Regions from separate parts of the Pseudomonas sp. NUPR-002 genome, predicted to be linked through region 4. Evidence: riboswitches for the same ligand, from Rfam matches in the RefSeq annotation. Region 4 holds a riboswitch; each other region holds the start of a gene.
The links. A riboswitch is a leader RNA that binds a small molecule or an ion and turns the genes downstream of it on or off. The one in region 4 is predicted to bind cobalamin.

Region 1 (7,213 bases), 890 kb from region 4:
TTACGCTCGACCCACAGCTGCCCGTCGATGGCATTTTGCACGCCGGCGCCGTAGGCACCAGGTTTGGCGCCGAACACTCGCCAGCCCGCCTGGCGCGCCGCCTGCTCGGCACTCAGCCCCTGAGCTTGCAGCTCGGTACGTTCATTGCGCACCCTGGCGGCAAGCGGGTTGAGGTCATCCGGCTCATCCAGCGCGGCGACCGCCTGCACGGCAGCATCGAACAGTTTGATGAGGTTACCGAAGGCGTCGCGGAAGAATCCGGAGACCCGCAAGGTCACATCCACCCGCGGCCGGTCGAGCAGGCTCAAGGGCAGGATCTCAAAGTCGTCGACACGCTGGCTGCCGCTGGCCCACACCGGGCGCACACCTAACAGCGCCATGGCCTGGGCAATGTCATCGCCACCGGTGCGCATGGTTGCCGTGCCCCATACCGACAAACCGAGCTGACGCAAGTGATCGCCGTGATCCTGCAGATGACGCTCAAGGATCAGGTTGGCCGAGGCAAAGCCAATGCGCCACGCCGTGGTGGTCGGCAGGTTGCGCACATCCACGGTAAAGAAATTGCGCCCGGTCGGCAGCACGTCAAGGCGCCCACGGCTGGGTGCGCCACTCGGGCCGGCGGGGACGAAGCGCCCTTGCAGGGCAGCCAGCAGCCCTTGCAGTTCTGCCGGGCCGCAAGCGTCCAGTTGCGGTGCAATGGTCTGCTGCAACGCCGTGAGTACGGCTCGCACATCGTCCCAGGCAGGCTCATCATCCAGCGCGACAGTGCCTGCCAAGGCCTGCTCAATGCACTGGCCAGCAAGCAGTTCCAAACGTTCGCGGGTATCACCGCTGGTACGCCAGAGCGCCTCACTCTGTGCTTGCAACAGTGCCGGACGCGGCCCCTCCCAGGGTTGGCCGAGGTCGCAGTCGAGCGGGTCGAAAGCCAAGGCCAGCGCCCGTGCCAGGGCGCGCAGCAAACTGGCATTGGCACCACGGCCATCACCGCGTGCAACGCGCAACAAGGCCAGCAAGGTGTCGATGCGCAAGCGCCCGCTTGGCGACTCGCCGAACACATGCAGGCCGTCACGGATCTGCGACTCTTTCAGGTCACACAGATAGGTGTCCAAGCGCGGCAGCCACACCGCCGCATCATCCAGAGCACCTTCGAGCTGCAGCTCGCGGTCGATATGGTTGTCGCGCACCAGCTCGAGAATATCCCGTTGCAGTTCGCGGGCGCGCCGCGGGTCGAGCAACTGCGCTTCGTAGTACTCATCGGCCAAGGCTTCGAGGTGCCGCAACGGGCCATAGGTTTCGGCCCGGGTCAGCGGCGGCATCAGGTGGTCGATGATCACCGCCTGGGTACGCCGTTTGGCCTGGGCACCCTCGCCCGGGTCGTTGACGATGAACGGATAGATGTTGGGTAATGGCCCGATCAGCGCATCCGGCCAGCAACTGGCAGACAACCCGACGCCCTTGCCCGGCAACCATTCCAGGTTGCCGTGCTTGCCGACATGAATCAGCGCGTCGGCAGCAAAGCCATGGCGCAGCCAGAAGTAAAACGCCAGGTAGCCATGCGGGGGCACCAGATCAGGGTCGTGGTACACCGCGCTTTGATCGAGTTGATAGCCGCGTGCTGGCTGGATGCCTACAAAGGTCAGGCCAAAGCGCAGACCGGCGACCATCATCCGCCCGTTGCGGCACATCGGGTCCTGCTCGGGCTCGCCCCAGCGTTCACGCACGGCGTCCTGATTAGCTTGCGGTAGCGCAGCGAACGCAGCCCGATAGTCCGCCATGGCCATGCTTTGCAGGCAGGGGCGCTGGTCGAGGCTGTCGAGGTCATTACTGACGCCGCCGAGCAGCGCCTGGATCAGTGCCGTGCCGTTCTCTGGCAGATCGCTCAGCGGATAGCCCTGATCACGCAGGGCACGGAGGATGTTCAGCGCCGCTGCCGGGGTGTCGAGGCCAACGCCGTTGCCAATCCGGCCATCACGGGTCGGGTAGTTGGCAAGGATCAAGGCCACGCGCTTGTCCTGATTAGGCAACTGCGCCAGTACGCTCCAGCGCCGCGCCAGTTCTGCGACAAAGTCCATGCGCTCGGCATGCGGGCGGTAGCAGACCACATCCGACTGGCTGCGCTCACTGCGCCAGGCCAGGTCCTTGAAACTGATCGGCCGGGTGATGATACGCCCGTCCAGCTCCGGCAAGACGATGTGCATGGCCAGGTCGCGCGCCCCGAGCCCCTGCTCGCTGGCTTCCCAGCCCGGCTGGTTGTCTTGCGCGCAGATCGCCTGCAGCACCGGAATATCCCGGCGAAACGGCCGCAGGTGCGGTTGTTCCGGGCTGGATTGGGCAAACCCGGTGGTGTTGATGATCAACGCCGCCTCGACCGCGTCCAGCCAGTCCTCTACTTGACTCAGGCAGCCCGCCTCCTTGAGGCTCGCCAGCGCAATCGGCAAAGGATTCAGCCCAGCGGCGTGCAGGCGTTCACAGAACGTATCGATAAACGCGGTGTTCGCCGCTTGCAAATGCGAGCGGTAAAACAGAATTGGCACCACCGGTTGATCGACCTGCCACTCGGCAAACCAGTCAGCCAGTTCAGCACTGGCTTTACGCGGGTGATACACCGACGTGCGCGGCAACTGCTGCGGCTCGCACCAGGCGTAATCGCGCTGCAGGTACTCGCTGGCCAGGTAATTGAACAGGTGAAGGGCATTAGCCTTGCCGCCCTGGCGCAAGAAGTGCCAAAGCCGCTCGGTCTGCTCCGCTGGCACCGTGCTCAGGCTGCTGAGCTCCGGGTCCGGGCGATCATCACCCGGTACCAGAATCAGTTGTACGCCACGGGCCGCCAGCTCGAGCAACTGCTCGACGCCATAGCGCCAATAACCGACGCCACCATGCAGCGACACCAGAATGACCTTGGCATGGCGCAGCACCTGGTCGACATAAAGGTCGACCGAGGCATGGTTCTGAACCTGCATCGGGTTGGCCAGACGCAGGCTGGGGAAATCTTCTGGCAACTGTTGGGCGGTTGCCGCCAACAGTGCCAGGTGTGAATCACCGCTGCAGAGAATGACCAGCTCGGCGGGGGTTTGGCCGAGGTCGGCAATACTGTCGTCCGGTACAAAACCACCGGGCTGGGTCCGCAGCAAATGCATGGGTCAGGCGCCCAGGGCAGCGCGCAGGCTCGCTTCCAGCGCAGCGGCATCGAGCTCCTGGCCAATCAGCACCAGGCGCGTGATGCGCGGCTCTTCGCTACGCCAGGCGCGATCGAAGTGTTTATCGAACCGCGTGCCCACGCCTTGAATCAACAAACGCATGGGTTTACCCGGAATCGCGGCAAAGCCTTTGACCCGCAGAATGCCATGCTGCACCACCAGTTGCGTCAGGGCGTCGAGCAGCAGGCTGTCGTCGGCTTCAGGCAGCTCGATGGAGATCGAATCGAAGGCATCGTGGTCATGATCGTCGTGATCGTCACCATCATGGTGGCTGTCGTGGTGGGTACGACGGCCATCAATGTGCGCTTCGGACTCAGCGCCCAGGCCCAGCAACACCTCCAGCGGCAGGCGGCCACTGCTGGCCTCGATGACTTTGACCGCTGGCGGCAGTTCTTCCTCGACTTCGGCGCGCACCTTGGCCAGGTCGTCGGCAGCGATCAGGTCGGCCTTGTTCAGTACAACCAGGTCGGCACTGGCCAACTGGTCGGCAAACAGCTCATGCAGCGGCGACTCGTGGTCCAGGTTAGGGTCGAGTTTGCGCTGCGCATCGACCTGCTCCGGGTAGGCGGCGAAGGTACCGGCGGCCACCGCCGGACTGTCGACAACGGTGATCACTGCGTCAACGGTGCAGGCGTTGCGGATTTCTGGCCACTGGAAGGCCTGTACCAGTGGTTTGGGCAGCGCCAGACCGCTGGTCTCGATAAGGATGTGGTCCAGATCACCGCGCCGCGCCACCAGCTCACGCATCACCGGGAAGAACTCTTCCTGCACGGTGCAGCACAGGCAGCCATTGGCCAGTTCGTAGACACGGCCACTGGCCTCTTCTTCAGTGCAACCGATGCTGCACTGCTTGAGAATTTCGCCATCGATACCCAGCTCACCGAATTCGTTGACGATCACCGCAATGCGGCGCCCCTGCGCGTTGTCGAGCATGTGCCGCAGCAGTGTGGTTTTGCCCGAGCCGAGGAAGCCGGTAACGATCGTGACGGGAAGTTTGGCCAGTGTTTTCATGCGGATGCCCTTGGCAGGATGGCGGGCATGCGCGACGAGAGCCACAGGCTGTATTGCCTGGGCGCGTTCGCCACCGGATCACCCCGCCCGGTTGATGTCGAAAACGGTTCGAGGCAGGTCTCCTGGCTTGCATGCTACTGGCCGTTGGCCAGTTGAACGACGCCTTCCCGCAGCGATGCAGTGGCTGTGTCGAACCGTTCAATGCTTACAGTTGCGGGGGCAGCCGCGGCTTTAACCGCGTTCCCGTCTTAGCTTCGGCCAACGCCGAAGAACCTCGAAGGCGCAAGGCTACGCATGCACGCGAGGCGGGTCAATGCCTGGAGCCTTAATGTCAACGCGACAAACCGCAGCCTGCAGCCTCAAACAAACATGTTTAAAGCAATAGCGTAACTTGTAAGTTATTTCCTGTTTATACACAAACTCACAACCCTACAGACAAACAACTCAGCAACATAGAATTACAAATACCGATTTGATAATTCAAAGAAACGCGACAAGCATGATTACCACCAAGCAACCAGCCACACAAGAAAGGAACTCTTGTATGCCTGAGCATTACCAAAACACCCCAATAAGTGTGATTTTCACATGAGCGCTAACACAGCTCTACGGCATTCGGACAATGCCGTAATGCTTGAACTTTCCATGCAGCTGAAAGCGTATCAGTATGTCAGTTGCCTCCAGTATCCGGCGCTACCCGTTACGCAACTGGGCGGCGAAACCTGTGATGCATTCAATGCCAGCTGGGACAGGTTAGAAGCGGACGCTTATTTAGGTGCGCAACACGGTATCCGCAAGCGCAGAATCTGCAAGTTCGAGTATCTTCAGCGAGAAAGACGCTGGAAGCCCCTCGACGATTGTCGCTTCTACCAATCCGCAACCGACAACCCGCTGCTGGGTGGGCTCGAGCGTATCTATGCGCGCAGCGAGCCGGAATTCACTGGTTCGCCGGTGCTCATGGCCTTGCTGGCCGCCGACCTGACGTTGATGGACTTCACCGTTGGGCCGCACGACTGGCAGGTGACCTGTCACCAGTTCAGAACCCTTTGCGACCCACACAATCAAGGCCAGGCTACACCCGAAGGTCGTCACCGCGACGGGCATGACTTCGTTTTTCAGCACCTGATCAAACGCGAGTCAGTCACAGGAGGTGAAAGCCGAATATACCGCGAACACGCAGAACTTGTATTCAGTGCAACGCTGACCCGTTACATGGAAACAATCGTGTTGAATGATCGCGCACTCTTGCATGAAGTTTCCCCACTGCAAACGTTTAAAGGCGCACAACAGGGTTGGCGTGACATGTTGATTATCGATTTCGACAGGATAAACCACTGATGAAAGGTTCAGCTTCTTTAGCCGCCACCTGCCCCAGCACGTACAACTATATTATCGAACAGTTCAATCAGGCACTTGTCAGGCGCCACACAACACTTTCACTTACCGCCAATGAAAACATACTGTCTGAAACCGCACGAACACTCGGACAAAACCGTCATTACGACCGCTATTTATTCAACGCGGAAACTGCGACGGGACACCATTACGCGGCTGAGTTCAACGGCATGCATGTCGAACATTTTCCCGAGGTCGATGAGCTCAAGGCCCTGGCCACCGAGGCTACACAGTCGATGTTCAACGCCGCGTTCGTGGAGTACCGAGTGCTTTCCGGCGTTCATTGCACGCTGAGCGTGCTGGCCACCCTCACCAACCCCGGCGACACGGTTTTCTCCCTGGCGCCAGCGTGCGGCGGGCATTTCGCCAGTCGGCCAATGGTGCACAACATCGGCAGGCGCAGCCGCTTTTTGCGCCTGGATAACCACGGCCAGATCGATCTGGCCGGGTTCGACGAACAGCTTCACGGGCTGGGCCACCAACCTGCGGCGGTGTTGCTCGATCACGGCCTGACAACCGCTGTGATCGCCATCAGACCGTTGCGCGAGCTGCTCGACCGCCACGGTTTCAGGCGCACCCTGATCATTTACGACGCTTCCCATACCCTCGGCCTGATCGCCGGCCAAACCTTTGCCAACCCGCTCGATGAAGGTGCGGACATTCTGCAGGGCAATACCCACAAGTCACTGCCCGGTCCACACCGGGCGTTGATTGTCTGTCGGCGCGCCGACCTGGCGCAGCAAATCGAGCAGTCGATCAGCGCGGGCCTGGTGTCCTCGCCCAACCTGCCAAGCCTGCTGCAACTGTTCATGACCCTGGTGGAAATGCACCACTACGGCAAGGCCTACGCCCAACGCATGTGCAGCAATGCCCGACGCTTGCAAGGCGCGCTGGCGGACGTTCCCGGCTGGACCGTACAGCCCACCGACACCCATCTGCTGCTGCTCGAAGGCGCTCGCTGCGATCAGGCCGCACAACAGCTCAACGAGCTGGGGATACGGGTCAACAACAAACGCATCGGCAGCCGCGAGTGCTTGCGTTTCGGGGTTCAGGAAATCACCCGCCTGGGTATCAGCGGTCAGGACCTGGACGCCCTCGCAGCCATTGTCGGCAACGTGTTGAGCAACAGCATTGACCCTGCCGACCGTCATCGCCTGGCGCACATTTGCCAGCGCCTGAACCGGGTGCATTACAGCTTTGATCAGCAGGTGCAGCCATGAGCGCACCTGGCTGCCTGATTATCGGCAACATACGCGACGGAGAGTATGAAGGACTGATTGCCGAAGGCATCACCCCCGTGCTGATTGCCGACACCAGCACAACCGCCAAGATTGCCAACCCAGCACTGCTGCCTGCCACGGCGAAGTACGACTTTTCCAAAGGGCTGAGCGCTGAGCTGGTCAAGCTGACGCAACAGTTGTTGGACGAGCATGCGTTCACCAGTGTGCTGAATTTCCGTGAAGGCTATGTAGCAATCACCGCCAGGCTGTGCTCGGCACTCCCAGCCTTGGCCCATCTGCATCGCAACGTCGAAAACACCCTGGACAAAGCCTTGCAACGTCGATGTTTCGAGCAATCGAGCAACCCAGACCTGCAGGTGGTTTCTCAGC
Region 2 (7,213 bases), 900 kb from region 4:
CTGCCCTGTGCAGCCAGGCCAACGCCACTGAACTGGTGTACACCCCGGTCAACCCGGCCTTTGGCGGCAACCCGCTCAACGGTACCTGGCTGCTCAATAACGCCCAGGCGCAGAACGACCACGAAGACCCGGCCATCAAGGACCGTGCTTCGGCACTCGCCGGCACTTCAGCCCTGGAGCGCTTCACCAGCCAGTTGGAGTCGCGTTTGCTGTCGCAGCTGCTCAATAACATCAACAACGGCACCACCGGCAGCCTGCAGACTGATGCCTTCATCATCAACGTACTGGATGATTCCGGCGCGTTGACCATCCAGATTACCGACCGCGCAACCGGTGAAATATCAGAAGTTCTGGTCAATGGCCTGAACCCTTGAAAGGCCAGGAAATGGGGAGTGACAATCATGAAACGATTTCTGACCACACTGCTGATCCTGGCCACCTTGCAAGGCTGCAGCCTGCGCGAGCCAATGCCGGCTGAGCAAGACAGCGAAAGTCCGACGCTGACCCCGCGGGCCTCGACCTACTACGACCTGCTTAACATGCCGCGCCCTAAAGGCCGGTTGATGGCGGTGGTTTACGGTTTCCGTGACCAGACCGGGCAGTACAAACCGACCCCGGCCAGCTCATTCTCGACCAGCGTCACCCAAGGCGCGGCGAGCATGCTGATGGATGCCTTGCAGGCCAGCGGCTGGTTCGTGGTGCTGGAGCGTGAAGGGCTGCAGAACCTGCTGACCGAACGCAAAATCATCCGCGCCTCGCAGAAAAAACCGGATGCGCCGCTGAACATTCAAGGCGAACTGCCACCGTTGCAGGCGGCCAACCTGATGCTCGAGGGCGGCATCATTGCCTATGACACCAACGTACGCAGTGGGGGTGAGGGCGCGCGTTACCTGGGGATCGACATCTCCCGTGAGTACCGGGTCGACCAGGTCTCGGTCAACTTGCGGGCGGTGGACGTGCGCAGTGGGCAGGTGCTGGCCAACGTCATGACCAGCAAAACCATCTACTCGGTTGGGCGCAGCGCCGGGGTGTTCAAATTCATCGAGTTCAAGAAGCTGCTGGAAGCGGAAGTGGGCTACACCACCAACGAACCGGCCCAGCTGTGCGTGCTGTCGGCCATCGAAGCGGCCGTGGGGCACCTGCTGGCACAAGGCATCGAGCGGCGCTTGTGGCAAGTGGCCGACGATGGCAGCGGTGACAAAGCGACCCTGGACAAATACCTGAGCCAATACCAAACCCCATGACCCCGTGTAGGAGCGGGCTTGCCCCGCGATGCGATGTGACTGACCTATCGCTATCGCGGGGCAAGCCCGCTCCTACACAGTGCCTTTAGCAGTGTGGTTTGACGATGCGTGTAGTCGAGGCCGGGTACTTGACCAGCTTCTCCGCCGCCCGGGCAGGCCGTTTAACCAGCTCACCGCCACAGTTGGGGCACTGGCCTTGGAGCGTGCGCGCATTGCAGTCGGTGCAGAAGGTGCATTCGAACGAGCAAATCAACGCCTCCGGACTGTCACCGGGTAAGTCACGGCCACAGCATTCGCAGCACGGGCGCAGTTCAAGCATGATCCAGTTCTCCGTCAGGGACGATACAAATGAGCATGGCTGGCACGGTACAGCGCCGATTCGGCAAAACTGTCGCTGGCCAGTACGTGGCCAACCAGAATCAGTGCTGTGCGCCGAAAGCCTTTGGCCTGTACCTGCTGGACAATACCATCCAGGGTGTCGAGCACCCAGTCCTGGTCAGGCCAGGTCGCACGATGCACCACCGCGATCGGGCAATCACCGCCATAGTGCGGGCGCAGTTCTACGACGATTTTCTCAAGGTGCTTGACCCCCAAATGAATCGCCAGGGTGCTGCGGTGGCGGGCCAGGTCGGCCAGTTGCTCGCCAGGCGGCATCGGCGATTTGTCGCCGTAGCGGGTGAGGATCACGGTCTGGGCGATGTCGGGCAGGGTCAGTTCGCAGCCGAGCAGGGCGGCGCTGGCCGCCACGGCGGTAACCCCGGGCACGATTTCGTAAGGAATGCCCAGCTCGCGCAGGTAGCGGATCTGCTCGCCAATGGCGCCGTACAGACTCGGGTCACCGCTGTGAACCCGCGCGACATCCTGCCCCTGGTCGTGCGCTTGCTTGATGGCTTCAATGATCTGCGCCAAATGCAATTCAGCGCTGTTGATCACGGTGTGCGCGCGATGCCCTTCCAGCACGGCAGCGGGGACCAGCGAGCCTGCATAGATGATCACCGGGCAGCGATGGATCAAGCGCTGAGCCTTGACGGTAATCAGCTCGGGATCGCCCGGGCCGGCACCGATGAAATAGACAGTCATGCACAATCCTTGGGAAACAAAGGGCGGATTATCCGCTAAAGCCTGGGGCCGTGGCCAATGCCAGGCTGGCGTCGCTGCTCAAAGTGCGAGGCACCCGCAACTGCGCCGGGCCGGCGAGCTGCTCGGCCAGGGCCAGGGCGGCGCTTTCGGCAACGCCGTAGCAACCGCTGTGCTGGTAGGCAACCGCTGAACGATGGCTCAGCCAGGGCTCATAGGCGGCAAGTTGCGCGGCGCTGAAGAACACCAGGGGGAGCTTGAGCTGTTGGGCCAACTGCAGCAGCCCTGGCTCGTTGTGCTTGAGGTCGATACTGGCAAGGCCCACGACGCTGGCCAGTGGCAGGTCGTGAGCCTTGAGGGTGTGATGCAACAGGTTGCTCAGGGTCTTGACCGAGCAACCGCGTCGGCAACCCAGGCCGACGAACACCTGCATGTCGTTCAGGCCTGGCGTGGGCGACGGAACAACCAGGCGCTGATCAGGCCCAGGGCCAACCAGAACGCGGCGTTGGTCAACAGCGAAGCGACCTTGAACTCGGCTTCCAGCGCTTCGGGTGCCAACATTTCATGCACCTCAGGCTGTGGCGCGCCAATCACATGCGGCACCACCAGCAGCACAACCCCCAGTGCCTTGAACAGCCAGTGCCGGGCAAACACGATCAACGCCAGCCCCACTGCAGTTGCAGCGGCGGTACCCACCCACCAGGCCTGGCGCAGGGCCAGGTCAGCGGCGGCGGTTCCCGGCAGCTCCGCTGGCAGGCCCAGGGTCGGCGCCAGGCAGAACACGGCAAAGCCGCCCAGGCCCCAGAGTGCACCGCTGATCACGCTTTTCGGTGCGCGCAGGGTGTACAGCGCGGCAAGGATCAGGGCAAAGCCCACTGCAACCACCAGATTGCCGCCGGTGGTCGACAGCACACGCTGCCAGCCGTCTTCCGGCGCCCAGGCTTCACTGTCGTGGTGGTGATCGGCAGCCACGCGCGGGGCATGCTCATGCGCCTCAACGGCGGGCGCGGCGCTTTCATAGGTTTCCGCCTTGAGAATCAGCGGCGTCACCCACAAACTTTGCAGCAGGGTCAGCAGCAGGGCGGCCAACAGTCCGGTAAACCCGGCGGTACGGGCAATACGCTTGATCATTGCTGGCTACTCAGTGGCAGGGGAAAGCGGCGCTGTGGCGGGTATCGTGGGCGGCGTTGTGTACCGCTTCGATGCGCGAGAAACCGGCGAAGTAGACCAGGCACAGGCCCAGGATCGAGGCGCAGACCGCAGCCGTCAGGCGTTGGGCCAGGGTGGTGCTGACGGAAATGTTGTCTGTGTTGCTGCCGGTGCTGCTGATGATCGACATGGCGCTTCCCTCTGAAGTGTCAGCGGGTGGATAGAGCGCATGAAACCCCTGCGGGCCGGGCACGCAGAGGTTCGAACAGCGCCCGCCCACCGCGGGTTTGTTATGTTCTGTGGTGCTTGTGTGCACACTGTTGCGGGCCGGTCTCCGGGCTCGCGAGGGGGTGGCGTTGGCCTCCCGGCAAGCATCACCTTCCCATGCAACTGCACAGTGGATCTGACGCTTCGCTCGCTTACCGTTGCGGGGGCAGCACCGGACTGACATGGCTTGAACAACAAGCACATGGGCACCGGTTTCCCGTTTCACCCTGTGAAGGGCACCCGTAACAAGGTGTGTAGGAGAGCATGGGGGCTGGTTCCGCGTCAATTGACGATTAATACAGCACTGCCAGTGCATAGGTGCCCAGCGCATAGGCCCCCAGTGCGATGAGAAAGGTATAGTAGGACGGCAGACGGGTCAGGCTCAGCAACCAGGCCAGGACCACCGGCCCGAACCACACCGCACTCAATACCTGTTGGCTGGCCAACGGATACAACGCGCCCGCCAGCAAGCTGACCAGCATCGCCACGGAGGTGTACTTGCCCAGTCGCTCGATAAACGCCTGCGCGCCACCGGAAAGCCGCTGCACGTCCACCAGCAGTGGCAGCAGGCGGCAGACTACCGAGACCAGTGCGCAGATCAGCACATAACGCCAGAAGGTATCAGTCTCGGTCATAGGCATAACTCGTCAGTACGGTGACGCTGAGCACCAGCAGCAAACTGATCTGCCCCAGCCACAGCAGGCTTGCCACCGTGGCTAGCGCGGCGAGCCATTGGGCGTGAAAAATGTGGCGCTCACGTGCCATCTGGCCGAGCGAAGCGCTGATGAAGATCGCAATCACCACACTGACATGTTCCATCAGCGCTTCGGCGGCCAGGCCGGCGAAGCAATAGCCCGCTACCGTCCCGAGCAGGGCGGCGGCGTACAGCACGAAGCACACGGTGTTGGCGTAGGGGCGACTGATCGGCTGCTGCTGTTTGCGGATGCACATCAGGGTGAAGGCGGCATTGGCCATCACCGCTAACGCCGGGACAAACGCTTTTACCGGACCTTCAAGGCTGGGCTTCAGACTCAGGGTGAACACCAGAAAGCGCAGATTGATGCTCAGCGCCGCCAGTACAACAGCGGCGCTGTTCAACAGATGTGCCGGTGTCTCCAACAAGGTCAGTTGCAGCGGCGAGGCCATGACCAGACCGCTGAACACCACCAGCGCCGACAGGTCCAGACCGCTGCGCCGTCCGAGCATGCCGATCAGGCTGAAGGTCAGCAGCAGCGAGAACACGAACGGCAGGGCATCAGCGATGGCGCAGGCGATTTCGCGGCGTGGTGCTGCCACAGCGCGGCTGACGTCAACCGGCATGACGGCTGGTACACAGTTCATGCACGCCGGCCTTATAGGCCAGCGCCTTCTCCAGATAGTATTCGGTGGAGAAGCGTGGAATGAACTCTTCTACCACCGCCACCCCGCGATAGCCGTTACGGGCAAAGCGGTTGAGCACATCGCTCAGGCGCAGGTTGCCTTCGCCGAGCGGCAAGTGCTGATGATGGGTGTCGTTGAGGTCGGCGATGTGCAGGTGGCGGGTGATCGGCGCTAGCGCTTCGATAGCAGCGAACAGGCTGGGACCGTAAGGGAATAACGAGCACAGGTGAGTGACGTCGATGGTTAGGAAGCAGCCGGTCTGGGCATGAAATTGGACATGTTCTTCGACAGTGAACACCGGAAAACTCGGGCGTTGCCCCCCCATGTTCTCAAGGCACAGCGCGAGTGTGCCGGTATCACAGCGGTCGGTGACCTGGTTGATGGCGCTGATCAGGTTGGTCAGCAGCCCCTGATTATCCAGGTGGTCTCTGTAACCAGGGTGGAAGGTGACACTGCTGGCCCCGGCCTCGCGCGAAAACACCACGGCGGCGCTCAGGCAGTTCACCGCTTGGGCACGCTCGCCCGGATCGCTGGCACATAGGTTGTACTGACGGCCCCACCATCCGGCATGCACCGTCAGGGTGATAGAGTGCTGTTCGGTGAATTGACGGATTTGCCGAGCCAGCGTCAGGCGCTGATCGTCGCTCATTGACCAGAACACTGATTCGGCATCTTCGCCGATCTCGAACTCCACGGCATTGAAGTAACGGGCGAGATCGGTGATCGAGCCCAGAATGTCCGCCGGGTTGTCGTAGACGTTGGTGGAAAAGGCAATTGACGGGAAATTCGCGCTGATTGGGCCATCGAGGTAATACAGGTGGTCGTTGTGGGTCATTGCGCCTGTCCTTGGTGGATGAACGGTGGGTGGGAGATCACGCTGTTGAAGGAGGCCCGCTCGCGGTCGTCACGACAGCCCAGCAGCACATAACCATGGCGGTCGCCGGAGCATTGGATGGGACGGCCAAAGGACTCGGAGTGCAGGGTTGCCCGCAGGGCAAAAGGGTATTGCAGTAGTTGTGTGTGCAGCTGTGCCGGATCACAGCCTACAGCCGCTTCGATGAAGCGGATCGCCATTTGCTGGTAAGTGCCTGTTTGCGCGGGCAATGGGCAGCCGGTCATCGCGGTAATGGTCGCGGCCGCCAGATGGACACCCGTGGTTTTCCAGACCATTTCCCAGATCTGGTCGCCGCCGAAGCGGGTCTGGGTTTCGATGACATGCAGGCGTTGGCCATCGATCTTGATTTCGCTGTGCGCCGGGCCCCAGCGGTTGCCAATACGTTCGAGCAGCCACAGTACGGCGCTCTCGATCTGGCTGCGGTGGGCGTCGTCCAGGCACGCGGGGAAGTCATGCCCGGTTTCGATATAGCTCGGGGCGCCGCTGGTGTACTTTCGGGTGATGCCGAGGATCTGGTGTTGGCCGTCCAGACTCAGCGATTCAACGCTGTACTCCTCGCCGCTGACGAACGCTTCGATCAGGTTGTGTCCCGTCAATGGCAGAAGTTCGACGGCTTCGACGGTGTCGATGGCATAGACGCCCTGACTGCCGGAACCGCAGACAGGCTTGACGATCGCTGGGCCATGCTGGCGGACAAAGGCGCGGGCTTGCTCGCGACTGCTGATAGCCGCAGCCGGCAAGGCGTAGGGGCTGTTGTGCAACAGCTGGCGCAAGCGCAGTTTGTCGCGGCTGACTTCGACACTGTGCAGGCTGTTGTGGGTGATGCCTAGCTGCGCCCCCAACTGCGAGGCCGGCAGCAGGCCGGCTTCGCAAAACGAAACGACGGCAGCGAACGGCTGTTGTTGGTGTAGCCGTTCGATCGTGTCGCGGTAACTGTCCAGATCCGCGAGGTCGGATGTCATCACCAGGGTTGCGTGTTCACGCTGATAGTCGGTCAGCTGTGCAGGGTGCTGGACAAGGGTGAAGCAAAAGCGCTGCGCTGTGTCCCAGTCCAACCCCGAGTCGCGTCCTCCAATCAGCAGCACGTGTTTACCCTGAGTTGCTGCGGGCTTTTCGGCATACAGGTCACAGTCGGCGACGGCCAGCAGCGATTGGCGCAAGCTGGCGGTGTCATCTTGGTGGAACTCAATATACAGGTAAT
Region 3 (7,213 bases), 830 kb from region 4:
GGACAGTAAGGTGGCCAACAAGGTCAGGGGAATCACTGCCAGAAACCAGGCCGTGACGCCGTGGCTGCGCCAGCCACATCCCCCGGCGTTGAAACGCTGCTCCAGGCGCCCGGCCAGACGCCCGAAAGCCACCAACGGATGCCGACGCCGGGGCTCGCCCAGCAGCGCATCCAGCGCTACACCGGCAACGGTCAGCAACGCCACACTCATCAAGACTCTCCCCACTGGTTTTCAAAGAGCATGTCGCTCAGCGGGCGCTCGGCAGCCCAGCCCTCCAGCACCAGCATCGGCGCCGGGTAAAACGCCCGGACCGGGCCCAGGCACAGAATCGCCAGCGGCTTGGCGCCCGCCGGCATGTGCAACAGCTCGGCCAACGCCTGAGGTTCGAACAACGACACCCAGCCCATGCCCAACCCTTCGGCACGCGCCGCCAGCCACAGGTTCTGGATTGCGCAGGACAGCGAAGCGAGGTCCATCTCCGGCAAGGTGCGGCGGCCGAAAATGTGCTTCTCACGGTCATCCATCAAGGCGGCCACCAGCAACTCAGCGCACTCGCTGATGCCTTCGACCTTGAGTTTCATGAACTCATCCGAACGCTCGCCCAACGCCTCGGCCGTGCGCACCCGCTCGGCTTCCACCTGCGCCTGTATACGCTGGCGCAAGGCCTGGTCGGTGATGCGGATAAAACGCCAGGGCTGCATCAGCCCGACACTGGGGGCCTGATGCGCCGCCGCCAGCAGGCGCGCCAGCAGCTCAGGGGCTACCTCGCCCTTGATGAAATGGCGCATGTCGCGGCGTTCGCCGATGGCGCGGTACACCGCGGCGCGCTCGGCATCGCTGAAAGCCTGATCGCTCATGGCGCCAACAGCGCCGCCGCCGCATGGGGGTTGGAAGCAAAGTAGAAATGCACGTAGGACGCCGTCAAGCGGCCCTGACGGTAGACCGCCTCGGCACCGCGCCCGCCATTGGGGCTGTGCCCGCGGGCAATCGGCTGCAACTCGGTGGTGGTCAGCGAATGGTGGTAGGTGTGCCCGCGCAAGGTGCCCTCCGGCAACTCCACCGCTTGCAACGCCAGGGCAGCCAGGCGCTTCTGCATGACCGCCTCGCCTGCCAACAGGCCGAGCAACTCGGCACGCGTACCCGCGACATCGGTGAGGCTCTCCAGCAGGTAGAGCATGCCGCCACACTCTGCCAGCACCGGCTTGCCGGCCTGGTGATGATCGCGAATCGCCGCCAGCATCGAGGTGTTGGCAGCCAGCGCCTGGTGATGCAGCTCCGGATAGCCACCCGGCAGGTACAGGCTGTCGGTCTGCGGCAGCGTACGATCATGCAGCGGTGAAAAGAACTTCAGCTCGGCGCCCATGGCGCGCAGCAGCTCGAGGTTGGCGCCATAGGTAAAGGCAAACGCCTCATCCCGGGCCACAGCGACGGTTACGCCCTCGAGCAAGGGTTCGATGACCTGCACGCTCGGCGCAGCGAAGGCCACAGCCGGCGGCAACGACGACTCGCAACTGGCTGCCAGCGCCGCAGCGGCGGCGTCCAGGCGCACATCCAGATCGTTGAGTTCACTGGCCTGCACCAGGCCCAGGTGGCGGCTTGGCAGCTCGATCCCGGTTTCCCGCGACAGGCCACCGTACCAACGCAGCCCTTCGGTCAGGCTGCCTTCAAGCAACTGCGCATGACGCAAGGTACCGACACGGTTGGCCAGCACGCCTGCAAACGGCAAGTCCGGCTGGTAGCGCGCCAGGCCCAGGGCCAGTGCACCGAAGGTCTGGGCCATGGCGGTCCCGTCAATCACCGCAAGCACAGGCACGGCAAAATGCCGGGCCAGGTCAGCGCTCGATGGCGTGCCGTCGAACAAACCCATGACCCCTTCGATCAGAATCAGATCGGCCTCACCTGCTGCCTCCCAGAGCAGCCGACGGCTTTCCTGCTCACCGACCATCCACAGGTCCAGCTGGTACACCGGGGCGCCGCTGGCCCGTTCTAGGATCATCGGGTCCAGAAAGTCCGGGCCGCACTTGAACACCCGCACCTTGCGCCCGAGATTGCGGTGCAACCGCGCCAGAGCGGCGGTCACGGTGGTCTTGCCCTGACCAGAGGCCGGGGCGGCGATCAGCACCGCCGGGCAGTGGCGCGTGTCACTCATAGCTCAACGCCTTTCTGGGCGCGGATGCCTGCCTGAAAGGCGTGCTTGATCATGCCCATCTCGGTGACGGTGTCGGCCAGTTCGATCATTTCGTCTTTGGCGCCACGCCCGGTGACAATCACGTGCTGCATCGGCGGGCGCGCCTGCAGGTCGCTGAGCACCTGCTCCAGGTCGAGGTAGCCGTGTTTGAGGGCGATGTTCAGTTCATCCAGCACCACAAAGGTAATGGCCGGGTCTTGCAGCAGTTGACGCGACACCGCCCAGGCAGCTTCAGCGGCGGCAATATCGCGTTGGCGGTCCTGGGTTTCCCAGGTGAATCCCTCGCCCATCACGTGGTAACGCACCTGCTCTGGAAAGCGCCGGAAGAACAGTTCTTCGCCAGTGCTGTTGCGGCCCTTGATGAACTGCACCACGCCACACTGCATACCGTGGCCCATGGCCCGGGCCAGCATGCCGAAAGCGGAGCTGCTTTTACCTTTGCCATTGCCGCTGAGCACCAGCAGCAAACCGCACTCGTTCGGCGCATTGGCAATACGCTCGTCGATCACCGCCTTCTTGCGCTGCATACGCGCCAGGTGGCGTTCGTCACGCTCATTGGATTCAGTCATCGCAGTCTCCGCATAGCACTATCCGTCAGTTCGCAGCGAGCTTGTCGGCACAGGGCCGTACAGCGTTCGCGGCAAAAAAGACAGTAATAGATGAATGGATAAGGCAGACGGAGAAACGCGCAAGGCTGCGGCATGGGCCGAAGGATACGCGCATCACCCTCCGTGATGCCGTTGGCTGTAACAGGCCGGTCTCCGGGCTTGTGAGCGGGGCCTTGAACACCCAGGGTCGTGCGCCTTCCCGGGGTTCATTACCCAGTGGCCATGCGCGACCTTGACTCACCTACCGTTGCGGGGGCAGCGCCGGACTCGCACGCATTAGCGCAGCCACCGGCTTCCCTGTTTCACCCTGCCAGACCGCAGCCCACAGAGCACCTGAAACAAGTCGCGAAGGTTAGAGGGTTGCACCCGGAGCGTCAATGAAAGGTGCTGCACTGGCCTGGATCAATGGCGTGTTTGTCGGCTTGTGTCACCCTGATATCAGTGATATCAAATAGCCATGATCTGGCTGCACTCAATTACAACGATAAAGGAGAGAACGGCATGCAAGGTCTGATCATCAACAACCCGCGCCTGGAATTCCTGCGCCCGGCGCTGGAGCGCTGGGTTGAATGCATTGACCGACTCAACCAGACCCTGGGCGACAGCGAAGCGCCTTACTGGCACGGCGCTCAAACCAACCTCAGTGTGCTTTGCGCTGCCGCCTGGCAAGCTGAGCTCGTGACCTTGCAACACCACCCGAGTAAAAAGCAGCGCGACGAAGGCGACCGCGAAGGACATTGCGACCTGTACATCGCCAATCGTGAAGAGGCCGCCTACCTGCAAGGCAGCCAGCGCTGGCCGCGTATCGGCCGCCTTGACTTGAGCAACGCCCTGCAGGAAACCGTGTTCGCTGCCCGCCAGGTGGCCGCCCCCAGTCAGCTCAAAGTGGCTGCGCTGTTCGCCAGCCCGTGGAAAGCCGGGCAGCATGCCAGCCCGGAAGAGCTGCAGGACCTGGTTGAAGATCTGCAAAAGCATACGGCTTGCGCCATTGCCTGGTATTTCCCTTATGCCTACCGCAAGCTGCATAACGAGGCGGGGCAGTATTATCCGGGGGTTGCCTTGCTGCTCAAGCAGGCTTGAAATCAGGGCACGATCGCGGGGCAAGCCCGTCCCTACAGGGTAGGAGCGGGCTTGCCCCGCGATTGAGTCTCAACGCTTACGACACAACGTCAAACCGTCCCCAATCGGCAACAGGGAAAGGTCCACCCGCGCATCATCCTTGAGCTGTAGATTCAACGCCTGGATCGCCCGCGTATCGTCACTGTCAGGCTGTTCCTGCAACACCCGCCCGCTCCACAGCGTGTTGTCGAACAGCACCAGCCCACCGCAACGCAGCAAACGCAGCGCCTCTTCCAGATAACCCGGATAATTGGCCTTGTCGGCATCGATGAAGATCAGGTCGTAGCGCTCTGACGGCAGACTCGCCAAGGTCTTCAAGGCAGGCCCCAGGCGCAATTCAATGCGCTGTGCCACCTCCGCCTCACGCCAGTAGCGCCAGGCAATCGCGTTGTAGCTGCCTTCAAGATCACAACACAGCAGTTGCCCCTGCTCCATGGCCTGGGCCATGCACAGCGCGCTGTAGCCGGTGAAGGTACCCACCTCGATGACTCGCTGTGCACCGATCAGGCGTACCAGCAAGGCCAGCAATTGCCCTTGCTCCGGCGCTACCTGCCAGCGCGCCTCGGGCAAGGCCTGGGTTTCCACACGCAAACGCGCCAACAGCGGTGTCTCGCGAACAGACACCGCTTGCAGGTAGTGGTAGAGCGCATCGTCGAGGTATAGCGTTTGTGCCGTCATCGCCTACCTCGCCAGGTCAGGGGTTACGCGCCAGTTGAGGCGGCGCCAGAACGCGCTTGGCGTTGAGGTAGGCTTTGTTCCAGTAGCTGTTGGACAGGTAATCCAGACGCACGGTGCCACCGGCAGACGGGGCATGCACGAAGCGCCCCTCACCCACGTAAATGCCAGCGTGACTGACCTGGGAGCCGCCATTGGTGGCGAAGAACACCAGATCGCCCGACTGCAACGCGGTGCGGTCGATAGTGGGCGCACGCATGCCGATCATTTCACGGGTGGTACGCGGCAGTGAAATACCCGCAGAGTCACGATAGACGTAACCGATCAGGCCGCTGCAATCAAAACCCGAATCGGGGGTATTGCCACCCCAGCGATAAGGCGTACCGACCAGACCCAGGGCCTGAAACAGCACATCTTCAGCAACGGGAGAGAAATACACTTGAGGCGCCATGACCACCGGTTTAACCACTTTGGCGGGTTTCGGGGCATGACTGGAGCAGGCACCGAGCAGTGCCAGCAGGGAAAGTAGAGCGAAGCGCGCCTTCATCGCCATGGTCAGAACATCCTGTCTGAAGCCGTCCGGCGGTGTGGCCGGAAATAGTTGAGAATTTAGATTAGACGCTTTCTGTAAACACGCACGGCGACGCGCTTTTCAGCGACGTCGCCGTGGTATGGCAAGGCCAGGGTTCAGTTGCGCGAAATAGTCGTCGCAGTCGGTGCCATGGCCAATGCACGCTTGGCTTCGATAAAGGTTTTGCTCCAGTAGCGATCACCGAGCTTGTCGATGCGCACACCACCGCTGCGGCGGCTGCTGGAGTGAATGAACTGATCGTCACCCAGGTAGATCCCGGCGTGGCTGACACGACCGCGACCATTGGTGCTGAAGAACAACAGGTCACCCGGCTTGAGGTTGTTGCGAGCAACCAGCGGGGCTTTTACGTTGATCATTTCGCGGGTGGAACGTGGCAGGTTCAGGCCGGCTTCTTCGCGGAACAGGTAGCCGATGAAGCCACTGCAGTCAAAGCCGGTGTTCTCGGAGGTACCGCCAAAACGGTAACGGGTACCGATCAGCGACATGCCGCGTTCGAGAATGTTGTCAGCCAGGGCTGGCAATTGGTAAGGCTTGCTGCTGGCGAAATCTTGCAGGTCTTCTTCAGTGGCCAGCTCTTCCTCGAACACCGACGAGGTGGAGGATTTGGCCGAGACCTGAGAAATGACCGATTGTTGATCCTGCTGCTGCGAAACCGGGCTATGCGCCGCGCAGCCAAAAAGCAGGGTCACAAGTGCGAGGGGCACGAGGGGTGCGAAGCGATTTAGCATGGGCACGACCGTGTCTTGAGATTTAAAGAAGTCGAGACTATGCCTTCTATCGCATCGATTTGCAAATTCAATCGAAAAAAATGTGACTTTTATGTTCCGAGGCTCTAGCCCCTACCTTACCAGCCTAAAGTTTCTTTCAGAAACGGGATCGTCAGCTTGCGCTGAGCCTGCAAAGAGGCTTGATCGAGGCGTTCGAGCAGGTCGAACAATGCGCTCATGCTGCGCGTGCCGCGGGTCAGAATGAAATGCCCGACTTCGTCTGTCAGGTGCAGGCCGCGGCGCGAAGCACGCAGTTGCAGGGCACGCAGCTTGTCTTCGTCAGACAGCGCGCGCATCTGGAAAATCAGCGCCAGGGTCAGACGCGACTTGAGGTCGGCCAGTTTGATCGGCAACTCCCGCGGCGAGCTGGAGGCCGCCAGCAACAAGCGGCGGCCGCTGTCGCGCAGGCGGTTGAACAGGTGAAACATCGCCTCTTCCCACTCGGGCTTACCGGCAATCACATGCAGGTCATCCAGACACACCAGCTCGTATTGCTCGAGGTTATCGAGCAGCTCGACACCCCGGTCCAGCAACTGTGCCAGCGGCAGGTAAACGGCAGGCTCGCCCAATTGCTCGAAGCGCAGGCAGGCGGCTTGCAACAGATGGGTACGCCCGACGCCCTGCTTGCCCCAGAGATAGATCAAGCTTTCGGTCCAGCCGGCGTCGGCTTCGCAGAGTCGCTCGACGTAGCCCAATGCGGCGGCGTTGGCACCCGGGTAGTAGTTGATGAAGGTGGCGTCGTCACGCAGACGCACACCCAAGGGCAACTGGATCGGTTTCATGCTGGCTGGGCAGTTCCGAAGAACCACAAAGGGCCTTTTGTGAAAAGTCTGCAAAGTTTATACCCGTGGCGCCCCTGGCACAATCGGCGCGGACCACAAGTAAAATCAAAGGCTTGCATCGATGCCTGGCGGTCGATGAAAGCCTTTGGCCATTAAGCTAGAGCTCGGGGTCGATCTCACCGCCGTACATATCCGACTCTTTATAGAGATCGTGGACATGCCGCAGCAGCACCATGATCACCGCCGCCACGGGCAGCGCCAGCAAAATCCCGGTGAAGCCAAACAGCTCTCCGCCAGCAAGAATGGCAAAAATCACCGCCACCGGGTGCAATCCAATTCGATCCCCCACCAGCAACGGGGTTAGCACCATCCCTTCCAGCGCCTGGCCGACCATGAACACCGCAGCGATAGCAAGCAACGAATAAGGGTCTGCGCCGAACTGGAACAAGCCCGCAATCATTGCCGCGCCGATACCAATAATG
Region 4 (7,213 bases):
CCCGGAAATCAACTTCCGTGAGTTCACCGGACAGGTATGGAGCTGGCAGAACAGCCAGTGGACCAGCAACACCATGTTCGAAGTCAAGCGTACCGACGACTTGCCGGTAGTGGGTTCGCAGAACCTGTACCTGACTGGCCACGACGAAGTGCACTCGCTGTCGAAGAACCTCGACGTGCCGAACGTGCGTTTCTGGATGAGCTTCGGTGAGCACTACATCAACGTGTTTACCGTGCTGAAAAACCTTGGCCTGCTCAGCGAGCAGCCGGTGAAAACCGCCGAGGGCCTGGAAGTCGTGCCGCTCAAAGTGGTCAAGGCAGTACTGCCAGATCCATCCTCGCTGGCGCCGGGCTACACCGGCAAGACCTGCATCGGTGATCTGGTCAAAGGCACTAAAGATGGCCAGCCTCGTGAGATCTTCATCTACAACGTCGCTGACCATGAAGAAGCCTACGCCGAGACCGACAGCCAGGGCATCTCCTACACCGCAGGCGTACCGCCGGTAGCGGCAGCCTTGCTGGTTGCGCGTGGTGAGTGGGATGTACAGCGCATGGCCAACGTTGAAGAACTGCCGGCTGAGCCGTTCCTCAAGGCACTGGACGTGATGGGCCTGCCGACTCGCATCAAAGACGAGAACGGCGACCGTCCCTGGAACTGATAGTTCTTCAGTTCACAGGTGGTGACCAAGCGGGATTGACGCAGAGACTGCGTCAATCCCGTTTTTTTGCATTCGCCAGTGGGAGCGGGCTTGCCCCGCGATGCGATATGGCTGACACACCGCGCCTACAGGTGGCGTACCGCCCCCAGGGTCACCATGCCAGCCAGGCCCAACAGACAAATGATCCCCACCGCATAGGCAATCGTGCGCCAGGGCTGCCAGCGCGCCAGGTAGGTCACGGTATGCATCACCCGGGCAGCGGTGAACACCACCATCAACCCGACGGTAAGGGTGAACGGTGGGTAGTACACCAGGCACAGAGCACCAAGGACAAAAAACACCGGGATGCTTTCAAGGTCGTTGGCCCAGGCCTGCGCCGCGCGGCTGACTTGTGGCAGCTCTTGCGCGCTGGCCGGGCGCCCGACAAAACTGGCGTCTTCGGCGTTTTTGAAGGTTCGGCGGCTGATGCGGTAATAGCCCTGGTAACAGGAAATCGCCAGCATCTTCAAAAAGAGTACGACGACACACAAGGCAAAGACACTCATCAAATCGTGCATGTTCATTCCATTGACAGCGGGGGGCGTGATCATCGCCCAACCCGCTGTGCCACGTACAGCCCTTGCCTCAGTCGTGATGAATATCGCGGTCCTTGGTTTCCGGCAGGAAGAAGATGCCGAGGATGGCCGTCATCACCGCGATCACGATCGGGTACCACAGCCCGTAGTAGATATCGCCGGTAGCCGCCACCATGGCAAACGCCACGGTCGGCAGGAAACCACCGAACCAGCCGTTACCAATGTGGTAGGGCAGTGACATCGAAGTGTAGCGAATGCGCGTCGGGAACAACTCCACCAGCCAGGCGGCAATCGGGCCGTAGACCATGGTCACGTAGATCACCAGGATGGTCAGCAGCAGCAACACCATCGGGTAGTTGGTTTTGCTCGGGTCGGCTTTTTCCGGGTAACCGGCGTCTTTCAGGGCGGTGGTGAGGGTGGCGACGAAGGCATCATTCTGGGTTTTGAAGTCGGCGGCAGGCATGCCGGTGCCTTCGAAACTCTGCAGGACTTTATCGCCGATGCGGATCTGCGCGACGCTGCCCGGCTCAGCCTTCATGTTTTCGTAAGGAATCGCGCGCTTGGCCAACACGCTTTTCGCCAGGTCGCAGGAGCTGGTGAATTTGGCCTTGCCCACCGGGTCGAACTGGAACGAGCACTGGTTGGGATCGGCGATCACCGTGACCGGGTTTTTCTCCTGGGCAAGGAACACATCGGGGTTACCGTACTCGGTCAATGCCTTGAAGATCGGGAAGTAGGTGAGGGCGGCGATGATACAGCCGGCCATGATGATGCCCTTGCGCCCGATGCGATCAGACAAACTGCCGAACAGGATGAAGAACGGCGTACCGATCAACAGCGAACCGGCAATCAGCAGGTTGGCGGTTTGCGGGTCGATCTTGAGCATCTGCAGCAGGAAGAACAGCGCGTAGAACTGCCCGGTGTACCACACCACCGCCTGGCCGGCGGTGCCGCCGAGCAGGGCCATGATCACCACTTTAAGGTTGTCCCAGCGGGCGAAGGATTCGGTCAGCGGCGCCTTGGAGGCTTTGCCTTCGGCCTTCATCTTCATGAACACCGGCGACTCGCTCAGTTGCAGGCGGATGTACACCGAAACAATCAGCAACAAGATCGACAGCAGAAACGGAATACGCCAGCCCCAGGCTTCGAAGGCTTCGGTGCCCAGAATCGTGCGGCAGGTCAGGATCACCAGCAACGACAGGAACAGGCCGAGGGTCGCGGTGGTTTGAATCCATGAAGTGAAGTAGCCGCGCTTGCCTTGCGGGGCGTGTTCGGCCACATAGGTTGCCGCGCCGCCGTACTCACCGCCCAGGGCCAGGCCCTGGAGCAGGCGCAGGGTGATCAGAATGATCGGCGCCGCTACCCCGATGGTGGCGTAGCTGGGTAGCAAACCGACAATCGCGGTCGACACACCCATGATCACAATGGTGATCAGAAAGGTGTATTTGCGCCCGATCATATCGCCCAGGCGGCCGAACACAATGGCGCCGAATGGCCGTACGGCAAAGCCTGCGGCAAAGGCGAGGAGGGCAAAGATGAACGCGGTGGTTTCGTTGACGCCGGCGAAGAAGTGCTTGGCGATGATCGCGGCGAGTGAGCCATACAGGTAGAAGTCGTACCATTCGAACACGGTGCCCAGGGACGAGGCAAAAATTACCTTGCGCTCTTCTTTGGTAATCCCGCGGTTGGGCGTGCTGCCGCTGGACGTACTGTCGATTGCCGCCATGACTGTTCTCCGACTTGTTTTAATAGGCCGGAGCACCTACTCGAATTACCGCACCCTGGCCCTGGGGTTCGCGGTCTTGCATTACTGCAAGGTTGTTTGAAGCATAATCAGCTTTTTGCAGATATCCACTGACTTGCCCCGCGATCGCGGTGGGACTGACACACCGCGATCGCGGGGCAAGCCCGCGCCTACCAGGGGGATGTTTAGAAGCTGTAGTCGATGGTTGCCAAGTACGAGCGCGGTTCACCCATCAGCCACTGCTCGCCACTGTGGGCAGTCGCGGCGTAGCGGCGATCGAGCAGGTTGTTCAACTGCAGGCCCAGGCGCACATCGGGCAGTACCTGCCAGCCGAGGTTGGCATCGACCACGGTGAAGCCCGGGACGGTCTGGGTGTTGGCGGTGTCGGCATAACGCGCATCAACGTAACGCACGCCCATGCCGGCATCGACACCGTAGCCCAGGCCTTTGTTCAGCCACAGGTTGGCAGTGCGTCGCGGTACGTTGCCTGGACGGTTACCCGCACGCGAGACCGACTGGCCGTTGACCGTTTGCTCGAAGTCATCGTATTTGGCGCGCACCACCGAGGCGTTGGCCGACACTTGCCATTGGTTGGCCAGGGCCAGTTCCAGGGTTGCTTCTATACCGTCGGAGGTCTGTTGTCCGGCTTGTTCCTTCTGGTGGGTCACCGGGTTGTCGACCAAGAGTTTCTTCTTGACGATGTGATAGGCCGCCAGTGTCCACTCACCACGGCCGTCCCAGAACAGCTGCTTGATGCCGAACTCGGTTTGCCTGGCTTCTGTCAGGTCGAAATTTTGCTGGCTGGGGCTGAGAGTCACCAGGTCGCTGACGCCATCTTCACTGGTGGAGTACTGCCCGTACAGCGACAGCTCGTCGGTCATGGCAAACACCAGGCCGGCACGCCAGTTACCACCGCTGAGGCTGCGGTCGCTGCGGCTGTCGTTGACCAGATTGTCACGGTCGATGTGGTTCTGATCACGGCGCACGCCGGTCACCAGCGACCAGCGCTCAGACAGCTGCGTGCGGTTTTCCGCGAACAGGGCGAAGGTGCGGGTAGTGCTCTGGGACTGCGGGCGGGTCGGGCTGGCGCTGTGGAAGTCGCCGGGTGCCGGGTTCCACGGGTCGATAGAATCACCGCCGATGTCGTTGTACGGCGAGTTGCTGTTGATGCCGAAACGAATACGGTTGTACTCGGCGCCCACCACGGTTTTGCTGTTCAGGCCTAACAGGTTGTGGTCGAAGGTAAAGCTCTGGCGGTCGCCGATTTGTTCCTGGTCGTGCTTGATCTCCAGGTAGCTGCCACGTTGCAGTTGCCCCAGGCTGCTGTCCCAGGTGTAGTCCTCGGCGTTGCGCCAGTGTCGGCGGCTTTTCAGGTAGTACAGCTGGTTGCTGGCGCTGATCGAGTCACTCAGGGTCCAGTCGCTGTTCAGGCGAGTCCACTCATCGTGGTAGCGCTGCACGTCGTTCTGTACGTTGTAGTTCTTCTTGCGCAGGCTGTCGCGGTAGTGGCCGTCGATCAGCGGGGTGCCGAAGTAGTTCATCGGCTCGGCGTCGCCACGCTCGTGGGCGAGGGTAAAGCTGAGGCTGTCGCTGGCGTCGAAGCGCAGGGCGGCGCTCATCGCCAGGTTCTTCGAATCGCCGCGATCCACCCAGCCGTTGCTCGCCTGTTGGTTGAGGGTAAGGCGGTAGCTCAGGCGTTCACTCAACGAACCACCACTGTCCAGGCCCAGTTGTTGGCGGTCGTAGGAACCGTAGCCGAGGCGCAGGTGGTTGTGGATCTCGCCCAGAAACGGTTTTTTCGGGATCACGTTGATCACTGCACCGGTGGCGCCTTCACCGTAGAGCACCGACGCCGGGCCGCGGATGATGTCGATTCGTTCGACCATCCAGGGATCGACCGGAAAGGTCTGGGTACCAGCACCGGTGTACATGCGCGAGCCGTCGAACAAGGTCATCACCGAACCGTGGCCTTGAAATCCACGGGCCGAGAACGCGGTGTTGCCGTTGCCTGGCGTTGCCACCGAGGTGATGCCCGGCGAGCGGCTGACGGCGTCTTGCACGGTCTGGTTGTTGCGCCCTTCGATCTGTTCGGCGCTGATACTGCTGGTGCTGGCCGGGGTGTCCATGGCGCTGAGGTTCAGGCGCGAGCCGGCCGGCAATGGCGTGGCCAGGCTGATCGCTTGGTTGTCGCTGGTGCTGGTAATGGCCGTCGATGGCAGGGCCAGGGTGCCGGTTTCTGCGGCGAAGGTCGGCAAGGAGAATGCCAGGCAGGGGGCCAGGGCATTGGCCGCCAGGGTGTGAAGCTTGGAGTTACGGGACATGTCGTTCCACAATCTTTGGAAGGAATGAATCCCGGAGGGAACAACGCATGAAGGAATTGCGCGCGCAGGCGCCCGCAAACCGGCCTGCGCCCGCCCACCGCGGGGTTGCCAAACAAAGCTTCAGGCCGGTCTCCGGGCTTGCGAGGGTCATGAAGGCCTTCACCTTCCCATGCCGGAGCACAGTGGTGTATCGAAGGCTTCGCTCGCTTACCGTTGCGGGGGCAGCGCCGGACTAGTCACTTTGAGTGATGCACCGGCTTCCCGTTTCACCCTGCGCACGGCGGCGCAGGACACCTGAAACTGGCGCGCATCTGAACATTGAAAGCCTTTGCAGTCAATGAGTTGCGCTTAAGTCTGTGGGAGCGGGCTTGCCCCGCGATAGCGATCTACCTGACACCGCAATCGCGGGGCAAGCCCGCTCCTACCGGAATAATCAGCGGCCGCGTTTGCGCGACACCACCGCCTCGATGTTCTTGCGCCCGATCAGCATCGGCTGCTGCGGTTGTTCCAGCCACTTGTACATGATCAGGCAATCCACCAGGCCCAGACGCGCATGCCGGTAGGCGCGCGGCAGGCGCCCGACCACGTCGAAACCGAGCTTTTGCCACAAGCCCACCGCCACCTCGTTACTGGCGACCACCGAGTTGAACTGCATGGCGAGAAAACCCTGCTCACGCGCCAGACGCTGCGAGTGCTCGCACATCAAGCGAGCCACACCGCGGCCGCGCGCAGCCTCGCTGACCATGTAGCCGCAATTGCTCACATGGCTGCCGGGGCCTGCGGCATTGGCCTTGAGAAAGTACGAGCCCAGGAGCTGGTCATCCTCTTCGGCCACCAGCGTATGCAGCGGTGATTCCAGCCACAGCTGACGCGCCTGTTCCTGGCTCATGGCTGGGTCGAAGGCATAGGTTTCGCGGGCCGCGACAATGGCCTGGAAGGTGGGCCAGAAACGTTCGAAGTCGGCGGCGGTCATGGGGCGGATGTGAATCATGGCGGTTCCTGGCAGGGTGAACCGCAAGTCTGAAAGCGTTAATGCCGGCATGCAACTGTTTGTGCATGCCGGCACGGCTGGCGCTACTGCTCGACCTTACCCACGGCATCCAGCGCTCGCGCCGAGTACACCAGTGCGGCGCCGGCATTCATGGCGACGGCGACACCCAGCGCTTCGGCGATTTCCTCACGGCTGGCCCCGTGTTTGACGGCTTGCGCCGAGTGCACCGCAATGCAGCCGTCGCAGCGGGTAGTGACCGCCACCGCCAGCGAGATCAGCTCACGGGTCTTGGCATCCAGGTGGTTGGTTTTGGCCCCGGCGCCGCTGGCGGTAATATAACCGTTGACGGTGTCAGGGGACAGTTGCTTGAGGTCGCCGATACCGGCCATCAACTGCTTACGGTAGGCGTCCCAGTCCATCATGCTCATCGTTTTCACCTTGTGCGGTTGGCAACATGAACAGTGAAGCTAGTTTTTTTCTCTGTGGGGCGCCGTTGGTCGTTGGGCGCAGTTAATCAGTACTTTGGTGGGGGGCGGGTACAGCAAGAGGATGTGGAACGGGGTGGGGTGCGCCGCGATAGCGTGCAGATCAGATGTAGATGAACAGCAACAGCAACGCCGCCACCACTGCCCATTTTTCCAGGTAGTAGCGTGTGCGATTACGCTTTTTCAGCGCCTTGCCACGCTGACGAATCTTGTAGATGCGGGTGAACAGACGGTTGATGCCGCCGGTTTTGTCACCGGCATCGTTCGGCGCAGCCGCGGCGGCCATGACGTTGCGGCTGAACCAGCGGTTGAAGGCGGTGGCCCAGCGGTATTTGAGCGGGCGCTCGACGTCGCAGAACAGGATGATGCGGTTGTGTTCGGTGTGGTTGGCGGCGTAGTGAATATAGGTTTCATCGAAAATCACCCCTTCACCGTCACG

Region 1: another riboswitch for cobalamin. It lies ahead of cobW (cobalamin biosynthesis protein CobW); the one in region 4 lies ahead of ACVWSC_RS11050 (TonB-dependent receptor).
Region 2: another riboswitch for cobalamin. It lies ahead of ACVWSC_RS14975 (CbtB domain-containing protein); the one in region 4 lies ahead of ACVWSC_RS11050 (TonB-dependent receptor).
Region 3: another riboswitch for cobalamin. It lies ahead of cobO (cob(I)yrinic acid a,c-diamide adenosyltransferase); the one in region 4 lies ahead of ACVWSC_RS11050 (TonB-dependent receptor).

The regions. Positions count from the first base shown of each region.
Region 1 covers NZ_CM150476.1:3,292,993-3,300,205, forward strand. The annotation lists gene cobN (cobaltochelatase subunit CobN) at 1-3,137, opposite strand, end outside; gene cobW (cobalamin biosynthesis protein CobW) at 3,141-4,208, opposite strand; cobalamin riboswitch at 4,304-4,500, opposite strand; gene ACVWSC_RS14945 (2OG-Fe dioxygenase family protein) at 4,839-5,546, shown strand; gene ACVWSC_RS14950 (PLP-dependent aminotransferase family protein) at 5,546-6,823, shown strand; gene ACVWSC_RS14955 (ATP-grasp domain-containing protein) at 6,820-7,213, shown strand, end outside.
Region 2 covers NZ_CM150476.1:3,300,968-3,308,180, reverse strand. The annotation lists gene ACVWSC_RS15005 (curli assembly protein CsgF) at 1-374, shown strand, start outside; gene ACVWSC_RS15000 (CsgG/HfaB family protein) at 402-1,244, shown strand; gene ACVWSC_RS14995 (DUF1272 domain-containing protein) at 1,330-1,563, opposite strand; gene cobM (precorrin-4 C(11)-methyltransferase) at 1,578-2,324, opposite strand; gene ACVWSC_RS14985 (cobalamin biosynthesis protein) at 2,353-2,754, opposite strand; gene ACVWSC_RS14980 (CbtA family protein) at 2,760-3,452, opposite strand; gene ACVWSC_RS14975 (CbtB domain-containing protein) at 3,463-3,660, opposite strand; cobalamin riboswitch at 3,779-3,996, opposite strand; gene ACVWSC_RS14970 (hypothetical protein) at 4,031-4,372, opposite strand; gene ACVWSC_RS14965 (AzlC family ABC transporter permease) at 4,359-5,078, opposite strand; gene ACVWSC_RS14960 (sugar phosphate isomerase/epimerase family protein) at 5,047-5,952, opposite strand; gene ACVWSC_RS14955 (ATP-grasp domain-containing protein) at 5,949-7,213, opposite strand, start outside.
Region 3 covers NZ_CM150476.1:1,571,759-1,578,971, reverse strand. The annotation lists gene cbiB (adenosylcobinamide-phosphate synthase CbiB) at 1-210, opposite strand, end outside; gene bluB (5,6-dimethylbenzimidazole synthase) at 210-857, opposite strand; gene ACVWSC_RS07330 (cobyrinate a,c-diamide synthase) at 854-2,149, opposite strand; gene cobO (cob(I)yrinic acid a,c-diamide adenosyltransferase) at 2,146-2,757, opposite strand; cobalamin riboswitch at 2,924-3,148, opposite strand; gene ACVWSC_RS07320 (hypothetical protein) at 3,298-3,876, shown strand; gene ACVWSC_RS07315 (O-methyltransferase) at 3,946-4,593, opposite strand; gene ACVWSC_RS07310 (C40 family peptidase) at 4,610-5,143, opposite strand; gene ACVWSC_RS07305 (C40 family peptidase) at 5,278-5,910, opposite strand; gene hda (DnaA regulatory inactivator Hda) at 6,027-6,731, opposite strand; gene ACVWSC_RS07295 (AI-2E family transporter) at 6,889-7,213, opposite strand, start outside.
Region 4 covers NZ_CM150476.1:2,402,180-2,409,392, forward strand. The annotation lists gene ACVWSC_RS11035 (saccharopine dehydrogenase family protein) at 1-658, shown strand, start outside; gene ACVWSC_RS11040 (MAPEG family protein) at 784-1,215, opposite strand; gene ACVWSC_RS11045 (MFS transporter) at 1,283-2,959, opposite strand; gene ACVWSC_RS11050 (TonB-dependent receptor) at 3,163-5,298, opposite strand; cobalamin riboswitch at 5,405-5,611, opposite strand; gene ACVWSC_RS11055 (GNAT family N-acetyltransferase) at 5,732-6,289, opposite strand; gene ACVWSC_RS11060 (carboxymuconolactone decarboxylase family protein) at 6,373-6,717, opposite strand; gene lpxO (lipid A hydroxylase LpxO) at 6,878-7,213, opposite strand, start outside.